DNA from 3 places in the Hathewaya histolytica genome. Region 2 is predicted to be linked to each of the others. Evidence: a T-box and tRNA genes for the amino acid it is inferred to sense, from the RefSeq annotation. Region 2 holds a T-box; the other regions hold tRNA genes.
The links. The T-box of region 2 lies ahead of ileS (isoleucine--tRNA ligase). A T-box ahead of a tRNA ligase gene usually reads a tRNA of that ligase, here a tRNA-Ile.

Region 1 (5,117 bases), 2.3 Mb from region 2:
TCCCAAAGTGTAAGTTAAGTGGTAAAGGATGTGGGATTTCTAAGACAACTAGGATGTTGGCTTAGAAGCAGCCATTCATTTAAAGAGTGCGTAATAGCTCACTAGTCAAGAGATCCTGCGCCGAAAATGTCCGGGGCTAAAACTTACCACCGAAGCTATGGATGTACTATGTACATGGTAGAGGAGCTTTCTGCATTGGTTGAAGTCGTACCGAAAGGAGCGGTGGACGATGCAGAAGTGAGAATGTTGGCATGAGTAGCGAGAAATAGGTGAGAATCCTATTGGCCGAATATCTAAGGTTTCCTGAGGAAGGCTCGTCCTCTCAGGGTTAGTCGGGACCTAAGCCCAGGCCGAAAGGCGTAGGCGATGGACAATCGGTTGATATTCCGATACCGCCAAACTTCGTTTGACAAATGGGGTGACGCAGAAGGATAGGATATGCACACTGTTGGAGTGTGTGTTCAAGCACTTAGGCAGGCTAAGCAGGCAAATCCGTTTAGTCAATGCTGAGGTGTTACGAGGAGCGATTTTTTTCGCGAAGTATCTGATTCCACGCTGCCAAGAAAAGCCTCTATGGAGAAGTTTGGCGCCCGTACCGCAAACCGACACAGGTAGATGAGGAGAGAATCCTAAGGCCGGCGGAAGAATTGTTGTTAAGGAACTCGGCAAATTGACCCCGTAACTTCGGGAGAAGGGGTGCCTAGCGAAAGCTAGGCCGCAGTGAATAGGCCCAGGCAACTGTTTAACAAAAACACAGGTCTCTGCTAAAGCGTAAGCTGATGTATAGGGGCTGACGCCTGCCCGGTGCTGGAAGGTTAAGGGGATCTGTAAGCGTAAGCGAAGCAGTGAACTTAAGCCCCAGTAAACGGCGGCCGTAACTATAACGGTCCTAAGGTAGCGAAATTCCTTGTCGGGTAAGTTCCGACCCGCACGAATGGCGTAATGATCTGGGCACTGTCTCAACAACAAATCCGGTGAAATTGTAGTGCAAGTGAAGATGCTTGCTACCCGCAGTTGGACGGAAAGACCCCGTAGAGCTTTACTGTAGCTTAGCATTGAATTTCGGTATTGTCTGTACAGGATAGGTGGGAGACTTGGAAATACCTTCGTCAGGGGGTATGGAGTCATCCTTGGGATACCACCCTGACAGTACTGGAATTCTAACGAAAGGCCATGAATCTGGTCGTCGGACATTGTTAGGTGGGCAGTTTGACTGGGGCGGTCGCCTCCGAAAGTGTAACGGAGGCGCCCAAAGGTTCCCTCAGCGCGGTCGGAAATCGCGCGTAGAGTGCAAAGGCAGAAGGGAGCCTGACTGCGACACATACAAGTGGAGCAGGGACGAAAGTCGGGCTTAGTGATCCGGTGGTACCTCGTGGGAGGGCCATCGCTTAACGGATAAAAGCTACCTCGGGGATAACAGGCTGATCTCCCCCAAGAGTCCACATCGACGGGGAGGTTTGGCACCTCGATGTCGGCTCGTCGCATCCTGGAGCTGAAGTCGGTTCCAAGGGTTGGGCTGTTCGCCCATTAAAGCGGCACGCGAGCTGGGTTCAGAACGTCGTGAGACAGTTCGGTCCCTATCCGCTGCGGGCGCAGGAAATTTGAGAGGAGCTGTCCTTAGTACGAGAGGACCGGGATGGACTGACCTCTGGTGCACCAGTTGTCACGCCAGTGGCACAGCTGGGTAGCTATGTCGGGAAGGGATAAACACTGAAAGCATCTAAGTGTGAAGCCCACCTCAAGATTAGATTTCCCATGACGAAAGTCAGTAAGACTCCTTGAAGAACACAAGGTTGATAGGTGAGAGGTGCAAGCATGGTAACATGTGTAGCTGACTCATACTAATAAGTCGAGGACTTGACCAATATAGTTTTCATTGTGCAATTTTGAGAGAACAGTTCTTATAAAGAACAATTCTTTTATCAAAAAAATAGTTGACAAATTATTATATTTAAAATATAATAATTTATGTCGAATAAATCCGGTGGTAATGGCGTAAAGGTAACACTCCTTCCCATACCGAACAGGTAAGTTAAGCTTTACAGCGCTGATGGTACTGCAGGGGAAGCCCTGTGGGAGAGTAAGACACTGCCGGGTAATATACGGATCATTAGCTCAGTTGGTTAGAGCAACCGGCTCATAACCGGTAGGTCTGGGGTTCGAGTCCCTGATGATCCACCATATTTGGGGGTATAGCTCAGCTGGGAGAGCACCTGCCTTGCACGCAGGGGGTCAAGGGTTCGAATCCCTTTATCTCCACCAAAGAACACTCTTTAAAAGAGTGTTCTTTTTTTATATAATATTATTAATATATTGATATTTTAAAATAGGAATAGCATAAATAAGAAGTATTCTTGGAATAATAAAAGCTTGATAAGTAAGGCGGATGAAAAATGTTAAGTAGAATTAAACAATTTTTCTTAGGAAACTTTTATACTATAAAACCATTTACAAAGCATGATAAAATGTTTATTTTTAAATATTTGACTAAAGATGAAATTTATATATTCAATACTATGAAAAAATATGACAGGGCACATTGCCTTAGGGTTTCTAAGGATTTAATTAAGTTAATAATCACAGATAAATCTTTAGGAGAACAAGAAATTTTAAATATAATGAAGGCAAGCTTATTACATGATGTAGGTAAAAGAGAAGGTAATTTTTATATAATAGATAGAGTACTTATGGTTTTAATTTCTGAGAGGTTTAAAAATAAAAAATATATATCTAAATATAAAAAATTAGATATATATATGAACCATGCTGAAATAGGTTATAAAATTTTAAAGCAAAGCAAACTGTTTTCAGATAAGGTATTATATATGGTTAAAAATCATCATAATAATAAACCTTGTGATGATTTTCAATATATTATAAGCTTATTTCAGCAGTGTGACGATAGAAATTAAATTAGTACTACTATTTTTTAAAGGAGGAGAGGGTTATTAATTCTAAGGAGAGAAGAGGACTAATAAAGGAATTTTTGATAAGTAGTAATACTCCTTTAAAGGGTGCAGAAATTGCTAAAAATTTAAAGGTAACAAGACAGGTTATAGTAAAAGATGTTGCACTTTTAAGAGCAGAAGGTTTTAATATTATTGCAACACCTGAAGGATACATATTAGATAATAATTTAGATAGTAATTTAAAGAAGATTATAGCTGTATCTCATAAAAGGGAAGATATAGAGAATGAATTATATTTAATAATTAAGTTTGGTGGTATAATTAATGACGTAATTATAGAACATCCATTATATGGGGAAATAAGAGCAATGCTTAAGATTTCTAATTTAGCAGATTTAGAGAATTTTATGAGAAAACTAGATAGGTATAGAGCAGAGCCTTTATCCAAACTTACTAATGGAATACATCTTCATACTATAGAAGCTAAAGATAAGGATACAATGGATTGTATATTAAGAGAGTTAGAGAAATCAGGATATCTTATTGTGGAAGATAATTAATTGTAGTTAGCTGTTAGGTGTAAAAAATAAAAAAACAGAAAATATAATAATAACTTGGAAAATAAGTTTTAAAATTGTAGATTTGAGCATACATATAATATAAAAATATGTATGCTTTTTCTTTTTCTATGAGTAAGGCAGAAAAAGAGCTGAAATTTATACTTAACGTGATAGGATGGTGTGGTTTATGAAAAATTCAACATTCAAAAAAGAAACTTGTAGTAATACAAATTTAGATGTTAATAGTTGTACTTTAAGGGTAGTACATGACATAAATAATATATTAATGCCAGCTTTAAATGCAATAGAACTTATAAAAGATAAAATATATAAGTTCGATGCCAATATATCTAGTGAATTAAATATAATTGAATTATGTATAAAAGATACAGTAAGTATTTTAAACAATAGTAAAAAGTCTGTAAAAGAAATATATAATAAAAATGATATAGTTAATATAAAAAAAATAATAGAAGATTCTATTTTAATTACTAAAAGTAAATATTCACAAAATATACTAGTAGAAAAGCAATTAGAGAAAGATTTAAATGTTTTAGGAAATAGTACGGAACTTAGAGAAGTATTTGTTAATATAATAAACAATGCTGTAGATTCCATGAGTGGAAAAGAAGTCGTTATAAAGGTAAATTCTTATAGGGAACAAGATTATATAGTAGTTAAAGTAGAGGATTGTGGGTTAGGTATAGGCAGTGATAATATAGATAAGATTTTCACTCCTTTCTTTACAACTAAAAAATCAAAGGGCACTGGTATAGGACTTAGTATATGTAAAGATATAATAGATAAACATAGAGGAGAGATTTTTGTAGAGTCAGAGAAATATATAGGTACTAGTTTTATAATTAAGCTACCTGCGGTAGAAAAAGAGCTTATAACTAATGAAAATATAGAGAATAATTATATAAGAGATAAAGGATTAAAAATACTAGTTATTGATGATAATATTAACATTAGATTTATAGTTGCATCCCTTGCTAAAAAGGTATTTAATGCAGAGGTTAAAGAGTGTACACCAGAAAGTGCTGAAGAGGAAATTGAAAAAAATAACTATTCTATATTAATAAGTGACTTCTTAATGCCTATAAATGGTGTGGAATTATGTAATAAAATAAAAAGTAGATTCAAAGATATATATTTTTGTATAATGACTGGCTGTGTGGAATTAATTAATGACAAGGACAAAGATAATGTAGATTATATACTAAAAAAACCTATAGATATAAAACAGTTAGAGGAAATGAAAAATGAATATATTAAAATAAATAGATTAGATATTAAAGAAATGTAAATATAGAGGAATTTGTATGCAAAAATGATATAATAGAAAAGTACGATTAGAGTTTTTTAACTTATGGAGGTAGGGTATGGACTATGATGTACTTGTTCTAGGTGGAGGTTTAATTGGATGTGCTATTGCATATGAAATATCAAAATACAATTTAAATATAGCGCTTATAGAAAAAGATTATGATATAGCAGATGATGTAGCTTTAGTTAATACCTCTATAGTATTTGATGGCTTAGAATGCGAAGATAGTTTTACATCTAAATTGGAAGCCATGGGAAACGGGTTAATGGATGAGGTTACAGAAAAATTTAATGTACCTTTTAAAAGGTTACCATCATT
Region 2 (5,117 bases):
CCGAAAATTATTACTATATCACTCTTACTTTTTTTAATCCCTTCATTCATTCCTTTTGGTGCTGAAAGACCAGGATTATCTATTAGAAAAACATTTCCATATTTTTTTGAGTACTCATTAACTATTTCCCTAGTTTTATCTCCTGACATTCCATCACAAACAAAAACTTCCATTAACTCTTTAGGATAACTTTGACTCATAAAAGAATCTAGACATTTTCCTATAAAATTCTCTTCATTTCTTGATGGTATGACAACAGTAACTGTTTCATTCATTTTAACACACCCTAACAAATTTATATAATATTATATTATTTTAGTAATCACTAACTATAATATCAGAAAAGATTTAAAATAAAAAGAGAAAAATAGAATTCGCAAAAGCAAATTCTATTTTTGTTTAAGATAAATTATTTTATAACTTCTATATATATTTTAAGTTCTTCACCATTTATCTTAATATCATTATACTCTCTATTCTCATTGTATAAAATTTCAACTGTTAAAGTTTCTCTTTTTATTGTATCCTCGTATTTCTTCACTACAGCCTCTAAAACTTTATTATCATCTATATATAATTTAATTTTATCAGCAACTTCAAATCCACTATCTTTTCTCATGTTTTGAATCTTACTTAATATTTCTCTTACCTGTCCTTCTTCTTTTAATTCTTCAGTTATTGTAGTATCTAATAAAACTCCTAGATCTCCTTCCCCTGAAAAAGCATAGCCTTCCAAGCCTTGCATTGTAACAAGTAAGCTCTCTTTGTTAAATTCTATATCGGTGCCTTCTACATTAATAATTACACTCTCACCATTACTTACTCTTTGAGCTAATTCCATTTGATTCTGAGAAGCTAATGCTTTTCTTATTTGAGGAATTAATTTACCATACTCCCTACCTAATACTGGAAGGTTAGGTTTTATTTCAAAGTTAACGTATTGAGATACATCAGCCCCAAACTCTATTCCCTTAATATTAAGTTCATCCTTAATTATGTCTCCATAATACTCAGGTATAGACTTTGTAGATAGAAGCATTTTAGAAAGTGGTTGCCTATTCTTAATATTAGCTCCATTTCTAGCTGATCTTCCTAGTTTAACTACTTTGTATGCAATTGACATTTCCTTTTCTAACTTCTCATCAATTAAAGACTCACAAGCTAGTGGCCAAGCACATAAATGAACACTGTCTGGTTCGCTATTATCAAGACCTTTTACAAGGTTTTGGTAAACTTCTTCTGTCATAAATGGTATAAATGGAGATGCTATTTTACTAAATGTAACTAACACATTATATAAAGTTACATAAGCTCCAATCTTATCTTCTGTTAAATCCTCTGACCAGAATCTAGAACGATTTCTTCTTACATACCAATTAGATAATTCATCTACAAATTCTTCGAGAGCTAAAGCGGCATCTGTTATTCTATAATTATCTAAATCTTCTTCAATTGTATTAATTAATGAATTTAATTTTGAAATTATCCACTTATCCATAACATTTTTAGACTTAAAATCTTTGTATTCTAAAGGATTGAATTTATCTATATCAGCATAAAGTACATAGAAAGAATATACATTCCATAAAGTACTTAAGAATTTTCTTTGAGCTTCAGATACATCATCTCCTGAAAATCTAGTTGGAAGCCATGGTGCACTAGCTGTATAGAAATGCCATCTTGTAGCATCGGCTCCTTGGTTTTCTAAAACTTCAAATGGTTCAACTATATTCCCTTTAGATTTTGACATTTTAATGCCTTTTTTATCTAAAACGTGACCTAGAACTATACAGTTTTCAAATGGTGCCTTATCAAATAAAATAGTTGAAATTGCAAGTAATGTATAGAACCATCCTCTTGTTTGGTCAACAGCTTCCGAAATAAATTGTGCTGGGAAATTCTTTTCAAATAACTCTTTATTTTCAAATGGATAATGATGCTGTGCAAAAGGCATCGATCCAGAATCAAACCAACAGTCAATAACTTCCTTAGTTCTCTTCATCTCTTTGCCACATTTTGAACAATTTAAGTGTACTTCATCTATATAAGGCTTATGAAGTTCTAATTCTTCTTTAACTTCTACACCTTTTTCCTTTAACTCTTCTCTACTACCTATACATTCTTTGTGTCCACACTCACATTCCCAAATAGGAAGTGGAGTACCCCAATATCTATCCCTACTAATACCCCAATCGATATTGTTTTCTAGGAATTTTCCCATTCTTCCGTTTTTGATGTTATCTGGTAACCAGTTTATACTTTGATTGTTTTTAATTAAATTCTCTTTTACTGCTGTAGTTCTAACAAACCAACTATCTTTTGGATAATATAAAAGCGGGGTATCACATCTCCAGCAATGTGGATATGAGTGAGTAAACTTTTCTGATTTATAAAGCATATTATTCTCATTCATATAATCTATTATCTTAGGATCTGCTTTTTTAACAAATAACCCTTTCCAAGGCTCAACAGATTCTACAAAGCATCCACTCTTATCTACTAAATTAATTAAAGGAAGACCATGTTTCTTACATACAAGGCTGTCATCTTCACCATAAGCTGGTGCTGTATGTACAATACCAGTACCATCCGTTAAAGTTACAAAGTCACCATGGATTATATAAAAGGCTTTTTCCTCTGGAGTTTCAAATTTAAATAATTGTTCATACTCCATACCTAAAATATCTTCACCCTTGAATTCTTTAACTATACTATAATCTTCTCCTAAAACCTTAGGCGCTAATTCCTTAGCTAAAATATATATTTCTTCATTTTGCTTAACTTCTATATAATCATATTTCTTATTTATGGTTAAAGCTATATTACTTGGAAGTGTCCAAGGTGTTGTCGTCCAAGCTAGGAAGTATTTATTTTCTTCTCCCTTAACTTTAAACTTTACAAAAGCTGTTGATTCTTTTACATCTTTATATCCTTGAGCAACCTCATGAGAAGATAGTGCTGTTCCACATCTTGGGCAATAAGGCATTATCTTATGACCTTTGAATAGTAAGTCCTTATCCCACATCTGTTTCAATGCCCACCATACTGATTCTATATAGTTATCATCATAAGTTATATATGGATTATCCATATCAACCCAGTAAGCAATTTTTTCAGACATATCTTTCCAAAGACTTGTGTACTTAAATACACTATCCTTACACTCTTTAACAAACTTTTCTACACCATAACTCTCAATTTGTTCTTTTCCTGAGATTTTAAGCATTTTTTCAACTTCTAATTCTACTGGAAGTCCATGAGTATCCCATCCTGCTTTTCTTATAACCTTATATCCCTTCATAACTTTATATCTTGGGATTAAATCTTTCATAACTCTTGTTAAAATATGACCTATATGTGGCTTACCATTTGCCGTTGGAGGTCCATCAAAAAATGTAAAGTACTCACCATCTTGGTTTAATTCAAAGCTTTTTTTAATTATTTCTTTATTATTCCAAAATTCAGCTATTTCCTTTTCTCTTTGAACAAAACTCTTTGAAGTATCGATTTTTTTGTACATATATTTTTACTCCTTCCGTTTCTATATTTTAATTATATCCATTATAAAATAAAAAACTCCGTCCAAAATAGGACGAAGTTAAATTCTTCGCTATACCACCTATGGTAGTTATACATTCAAGTACACATTTATACCCTATCCTTTAACGCAGGATTACGTAAAAGCTTACTAAAGTTTCAGCTCTAGGCTCCTAGGTGATTTTCACTAATCTTCCACTATGGGTTCGCACCTCATCCCACTCTCTGAAAGTTTACGGATTAATTACTCTTCCTAATCAAAACCTTTATAACATAATTTTTTATATATTATAGTTAATTATAAATATAATATAACTATTTTATTTCATATAGTCAATAGATTGTATAATAAATTATATAATGAATCTACATAGTATTTCAACTGGTAAATATAAAAAATTAACACTCTAGACTTATTTATTCAAACTATTTTTCATTCTTTCCTTGTATACTAAATATAATGCATACAAACTATAGTATATAATACTTTAATTAAGGATGTGATATTTTGAAAATCAAGTGGCTTGGACACTCTAGTTTTTTAATAATCTCTAAAAATGATAAAAAAATTCTTATCGATCCTTTTGATGACACTATAGGATATGAAGTTTACAAAGAAAAAGCAGATATACTTCTAATAAGTCACCACCATTTTGACCATAACTGTCTTCAATATGTAAGCGGGGATTATGTAGTTATAGATAGTCATGGAAAGTTTTTAATAGATGATATTAAAATAAAGGGATTTAAATCATATCATGATAAGTTTAATGGGGCAAAAAGAGGAGAAAACACAATATTTAAGGTGGAAGTTGATGGTATAACTCTTTGTCATCTAGGTGATTTAGGACATCTTCTTACACTAAAAGAAATTCAAATCCTAGGTAATATAAATATATTATTAATACCAGTAGGTGGAAATTACACTATAGATAATAAAGAGGCTTACTCAGTATGTCGTTCAATAAAGAGCAATTTAGTTATACCTATGCATTATAAAACTCCTAGATTAAATTTTGAACTTTCAGGTATAGAAGATTTTTTAATTAATTTTACCCATAGTGAAAAAATAGATAGTAATATATTAGACATAGAGGACTTACAACCTATTAGAAATTTAGAAAATAAATTGTTTATTTTAGATTATTAATATACAATATAAATTATATAAATAGTAACTTAAAATTAATATTTATATTTTTTATAAATTACTTTACAAAATATAAATAATTTAATTAAATATAATAGTAATCTATAATTATATATAAATTCATATAAAAGGAGTGAAGCTCTATGCGTAAAAATGTACCAATAATTAATGGCACTTTAAGAAACCATATGATACAAGTACCTAATGCCATAAGAGATGCCAGTGGTATTGTGATATTTGGTAAAAGATTAAAGTCTTTCTTATTTACCACAGATGTTGCTTTAATAAAAAATACTAATGCTGACGCTATTATAGCTGTCTATCCATTTACCCCTCAACCAATAATAACAGCTTCACTACTCCTAGCAGCAGATGTTCCAATTTTTTGTGGTGTAGGTGGTGGAATTACTACTGGAAAAAGAGTAGTTAA
Region 3 (5,117 bases), 160 kb from region 2:
CCAATGCAGAAAGCTCCTCTACCATGTACATAGTACATCCATAGCTTCGGTGGTAAGTTTTAGCCCCGGACATTTTCGGCGCAGGATCTCTTGACTAGTGAGCTATTACGCACTCTTTAAATGAATGGCTGCTTCTAAGCCAACATCCTAGTTGTCTTAGAAATCCCACATCCTTTACCACTTAACTTACACTTTGGGACCTTAGCTGATGGTCTGGGCTCTTTCCCTTTTGACTACGGATCTTATCATTCGCAGTCTGACTGCCAGGATACAAGTATACGGCATTCGGAGTTTGATAGAGTTCGGTAAGCGGTGAAGCCCCCTAGCTCATTCAGTGCTCTACCTCCATTACTTAATTACCTGACGCTAGCCCTAAAGCTATTTCGAGGAGAACCAGCTATCTCCGAGTTCGATTGGAATTTCTCCGCTATCCACAGCTCATCCCATGGTTTTTCAACACCAACGTGGTTCGGACCTCCACGAAATTTTACTTTCGCTTCATCCTGGCCATGGATAGATCACTCGGTTTCGGGTCTACGACATGCAACTAATTCGCCCTATTCAGACTTGGTTTCCCTTCGGCTCCACACCTTCAGTGCTTAACCTCGCTACATATCGTAACTCGTTGGCCCGTTCTACAAAAAGTACGCCGTCACACATATAAAGTGCTCCGACCGATTGTAGGCACACGGTTTCAGGTTCTATTTCACTCCCCTCCCGGGGTTCTTTTCACCTTTCCCTTACGGTACTTCTTCACTATCGGTCACCAGGTAGTATTTAGCCTTGGGAGGTGGTCCTCCCTGCTTCCCACAAGGTTTCACGTGTCTCGTGGTACTCTGGATCAGATCTGTAGTCTTCTTGTTTTGTTTACAGGACTATTACCTTCTATGGTGAAGCTTTCCAGCTTACTTCAACTACAATAGCCTCTACGTTTATGATCTGTCCGCAACCCCAGAAACAAGTTTCTGGTTTGGGCTCTTTCCCTTTCGCTCGCCGCTACTTAGAAAATCGATTTTTCTTTCTCTTCCTCCGGGTACTTAGATGTTTCAGTTCCCCGGGTCTACCCTCCTGAACCTATGTATTCAGTTCAGGATATATACCGTTAGGTATATGAGTTTCCTCATTCGGAAATCTGTGGATCACAGCCTATGTGCGGCTACCCACAGCTTATCGCAGCTTATCACGTCCTTCTTCGGCTCCTGGTGCCAAGGCATTCGCCATGCGCCCTTTCTAACTTGACCTATCATGAGTAACTAAATTAATTTATATTAATCAGTTAATTATAGTTTATTTATTCATTGTGCAATTTTCAAAGAACAAAATGGTGGGTCTAAATGGACTCGAACCATCGACCTCACGCTTATCAGGCGTGCGCTCTAACCAGCTGAGCTATAGACCCATATATGGTGGAGATAAAGGGATTCGAACCCTTGACCCCCTGCGTGCAAGGCAGGTGCTCTCCCAGCTGAGCTATACCCCCATATTTTTCGATAATTTAAAATCAAAAGTTTTAAATTATTAATAGTTTTAAGAGTTTGACCTCTCAAAATTAAACAGAGTAAGTGCTCGCTACGAAAAGGCGATAGCCTTCTCGATTTCTCCTTAGAAAGGAGGTGATCCAGCCGCAGGTTCTCCTACGGCTACCTTGTTACGACTTCACCCCAATCATCGATCCCACCTTCGGCCGCTGGCTCCTTACGGTTACCTCACGGACTTCGGGTGTTACCAACTCTCATGGTGTGACGGGCGGTGTGTACAAGGCCCGGGAACGCATTCACCGCGACATTCTGATTCGCGATTACTAGTAACTCCAGCTTCATGTAGGCGAGTTGCAGCCTACAATCCGAACTGAGATTGGCTTTGTGAGATTGGCTCCACCTCACGGTCTTGCTTCTCTCTGTACCAACCATTGTAGCACGTGTGTAGCCCTGGACATAAGGGGCATGATGATTTGACGTCATCCCCACCTTCCTCCTGGTTACCCAGGCAGTCTTGCTAGAGTGCTCAACTTAATGGTAGCAACTAACAACAAGGGTTGCGCTCGTTGCGGGACTTAACCCAACATCTCACGACACGAGCTGACGACAACCATGCACCACCTGTCACCGAGTTCCCCGAAGGGCACTCCTATGTTTCCACAGGATTCTCGGGATGTCAAGCCCAGGTAAGGTTCTTCGCGTTGCTTCGAATTAAACCACATGCTCCGCTACTTGTGCGGGCCCCCGTCAATTCCTTTGAGTTTTAATCTTGCGATCGTACTCCCCAGGCGGGGTACTTAATGTGTTAACTGCGGCACCGGAGTATTGAAACCCCGACACCTAGTACCCATCGTTTACGGCGTGGACTACCAGGGTATCTAATCCTGTTTGCTACCCACGCTTTCATGCCTCAGCGTCAGTTACAGTCCAGAAAGCCGCCTTCGCCACTGGTGTTCTTCCTAATATCTACGCATTTCACCGCTACACTAGGAATTCCGCTTTCCTCTCCTGCACTCTAGATATCCAGTTTGAAATGCAGCACCGGGGTTAAGCCCCGGGATTTCACATCCCACTTAAATATCCGCCTACGCATGCTTTACGCCCAATAAATCCGGACAACGCTTGCCACCTACGTATTACCGCGGCTGCTGGCACGTAGTTAGCCGTGGCTTCCTCCTCAGGTACCGTCATTATCGTCCCTGAAGACAGAGCTTTACGATCCGAAGACCTTCATCACTCACGCGGCGTTGCTGCGTCAGGGTTTCCCCCATTGCGCAATATTCCCCACTGCTGCCTCCCGTAGGAGTCTGGGCCGTGTCTCAGTCCCAATGTGGCCGATCACCCTCTCAGGTCGGCTACGCATCGTCGCCTTGGTGAGCCGTTACCTCACCAACTAGCTAATGCGCCGCGGGTCCATCTCAAAGCGGATTGCTCCTTTAATCTTTCTAACATGCATTAAAAAGATATTATGCGGTATTAATCTCCCTTTCGGGAGGCTATCCCCCTCTTTGAGGCAGGTTACCCACGTGTTACTCACCCGTCCGCCGCTAATCCATTCCCCGAAGGGAACTTCATCGCTCGACTTGCATGTGTTAAGCACGCCGCCAGCGTTCGTCCTGAGCCAGGATCAAACTCTCAATTTAAAATAATGCTAGAAACTTGTTTCGTGCAGTATTTTACTCATCAACCTTAGCTGATGAGTTTCCTTACACTCTTCAATTTTCTATTGAGATTTCAACTTGCTCAAGCATTTTACTGACTTGAATTGTTTTTTTCTTTTTCTCAAAAGAATGCGAGTTCTTTTATCTTACTCTGTTTAATTTTCAAAGTCCATCTGCTTCAAATTACTTTTACATATTATCACTCATAAACAACTTTGTCAACATAATTTTAATGTTTTTCTAAGTTATATTTACATAAGCAATGTAAATATATTAACATCATAAATATATATTGAACATAATTTAAACTCTAAATCAATTAATTTTCTTTTAAAATTCTCTATTTTTCTTCATTTTTCTCTCTTTTTTATATAAAGACACACATGGATTAGTTTTCTATCCATGTTTAAATATATTTATTTTTTTCCTATATACTTCATTATAATTAAAGCTGTATCCTCTATAGCTCTTTGAGTTACGTCTATAGTCTTACACCTTAATTTTCTCATCACCCTATCTGAAAATTCCAGTTCTTCAAGTATCCTTTCATCATTGGCATATTCAACACCTGATATAGCCCTCTCAAATTTATCTAACCTTCTTTTCCTTATCTCAATTAATCGCAATGGATCTATAACTAATCCAAATATTCTTTTTCTATCTACTTCAAAAAGTTCTTCTGGTAATTCTATTTCAGGTACCAATGGTATATTAATAGCCTTAATGCCTTTATTAGCTAAATACATACAAAGAGGCGTTTTAGAAGTTCTAGAAAGACCAACTAAAACTACATCTGCATTTTTTATTCCTGCGTAGTCTTTACTATCATCATATTGAATAGCAAACTCCATAGCCTCAATTCTTTTATAATATATATCATCAGTTTTCCATATAGCTCCTGGATTATATGATGGGTACGTATTTAGTAAAGTTGAAGCTATGTTGATTATAGGCCCAAGTACATTTACAATATTAACATTATTCTCAATACATTTTTGAGTAAGATATTCGCGTACATTTACAGTTATTATGGTAGACACTACCATACATTTTTCACATTCCTTTATAATACTCATTACATATTCCACGTCTTCCAAAGTCTTAACATATGAAATTCTCTTAACATCTACATCTTTAAATTGGCTAGATACCGCAATAGATACTTGCTCAGCAGTTTCCCCTATTGAATCTGAAATTGCGAATATAATCAATATAAATCCTCTCCTTCTCTCCATCTGATAATATTTTAATCTTATATTAATTTAAAATTATGAAATCTAGTCTTTCAAGAAAATGCTCTATTATATTTAATCTATATTACTTAGAGTTTTTATTAAATTATAATATATATATTCTGTTGCCATGATCTTTTTATAAAAATGGCACTAAAAAGAATACCACTCCAATTTAGCGCCTATATATAAATATATAATCTAACTAATTTCTATTTTAAATTTTCTACTAACTTTCTAAATTTATTTCCTCTTACCTCAAAGTTAGGAAACATATCAAAACTTGCACAAGCTGGTGATAATACTATATTATCTCCCTCACTTGAAATTTCACTAGCCTTATCCACTGCCTTTTCTAAAGAATTTACCATATAAATAGGTATTTCTATATGGTTTTCTTCTATAACATTTTGAAATACTGATTTTATTTTATCTTTAGTTTCCCCTAGTAAAATTAAACTCTTAATTTTCTCATATCCTCTCTGAGCTAAAGGTTCGAATGGAATTTGTTTATCATATCCACCTGCTATTAAGATGACAGGATTATCAAATACGGAAATTGTAGCTAAAGTCCTTGTTGGGCTTGAACCTATAGAATCATTATAATATCTTACACCATTGATTTCTCTAATAAATTCATTTCTATGAGCAACTCCCTTAAATGTAGTAGCCACATTTCTCATATTTTCTACTGATACTTCTCCTTCTACAGCTAAAAATGCAGTTAGATAGTTCTCTATATTATG

Region 1: it encodes a tRNA-Ile, which carries the amino acid that the T-box ahead of ileS (isoleucine--tRNA ligase) is inferred to sense. The anticodon was not compared.
Region 3: it encodes a tRNA-Ile, which carries the amino acid that the T-box ahead of ileS (isoleucine--tRNA ligase) is inferred to sense. The anticodon was not compared.

What each region holds. Positions count from the first base shown of each region.
Region 1 covers NZ_LR590481.1:11,683-16,799, forward strand. The annotation lists rRNA gene FGL08_RS00045 (23S ribosomal RNA) at 1-1,865, shown strand, start outside; rRNA gene rrf (5S ribosomal RNA) at 1,981-2,097, shown strand; tRNA gene FGL08_RS00055 (tRNA-Ile) at 2,105-2,181, shown strand; tRNA gene FGL08_RS00060 (tRNA-Ala) at 2,187-2,262, shown strand; gene FGL08_RS00065 (HD domain-containing protein) at 2,394-2,912, shown strand; gene FGL08_RS00070 (transcription repressor NadR) at 2,948-3,469, shown strand; gene FGL08_RS00075 (hybrid sensor histidine kinase/response regulator) at 3,657-4,778, shown strand; gene FGL08_RS00080 (NAD(P)/FAD-dependent oxidoreductase) at 4,855-5,117, shown strand, end outside.
Region 2 covers NZ_LR590481.1:2,310,496-2,315,612, forward strand. The annotation lists gene FGL08_RS11135 (glycosyltransferase family 2 protein) at 1-275, opposite strand, end outside; gene ileS (isoleucine--tRNA ligase) at 410-3,520, opposite strand; T-box leader at 3,586-3,807, opposite strand; gene FGL08_RS11145 (MBL fold metallo-hydrolase) at 4,046-4,687, shown strand; gene FGL08_RS11150 (beta/alpha barrel domain-containing protein) at 4,831-5,117, shown strand, end outside.
Region 3 covers NZ_LR590481.1:2,473,803-2,478,919, forward strand. The annotation lists rRNA gene FGL08_RS11935 (23S ribosomal RNA) at 1-1,241, opposite strand, end outside; tRNA gene FGL08_RS11940 (tRNA-Ile) at 1,323-1,399, opposite strand; tRNA gene FGL08_RS11945 (tRNA-Ala) at 1,405-1,480, opposite strand; rRNA gene FGL08_RS11950 (16S ribosomal RNA) at 1,607-3,121, opposite strand; gene FGL08_RS11955 (pyruvate, water dikinase regulatory protein) at 3,556-4,353, opposite strand; gene murD (UDP-N-acetylmuramoyl-L-alanine--D-glutamate ligase) at 4,584-5,117, opposite strand, start outside.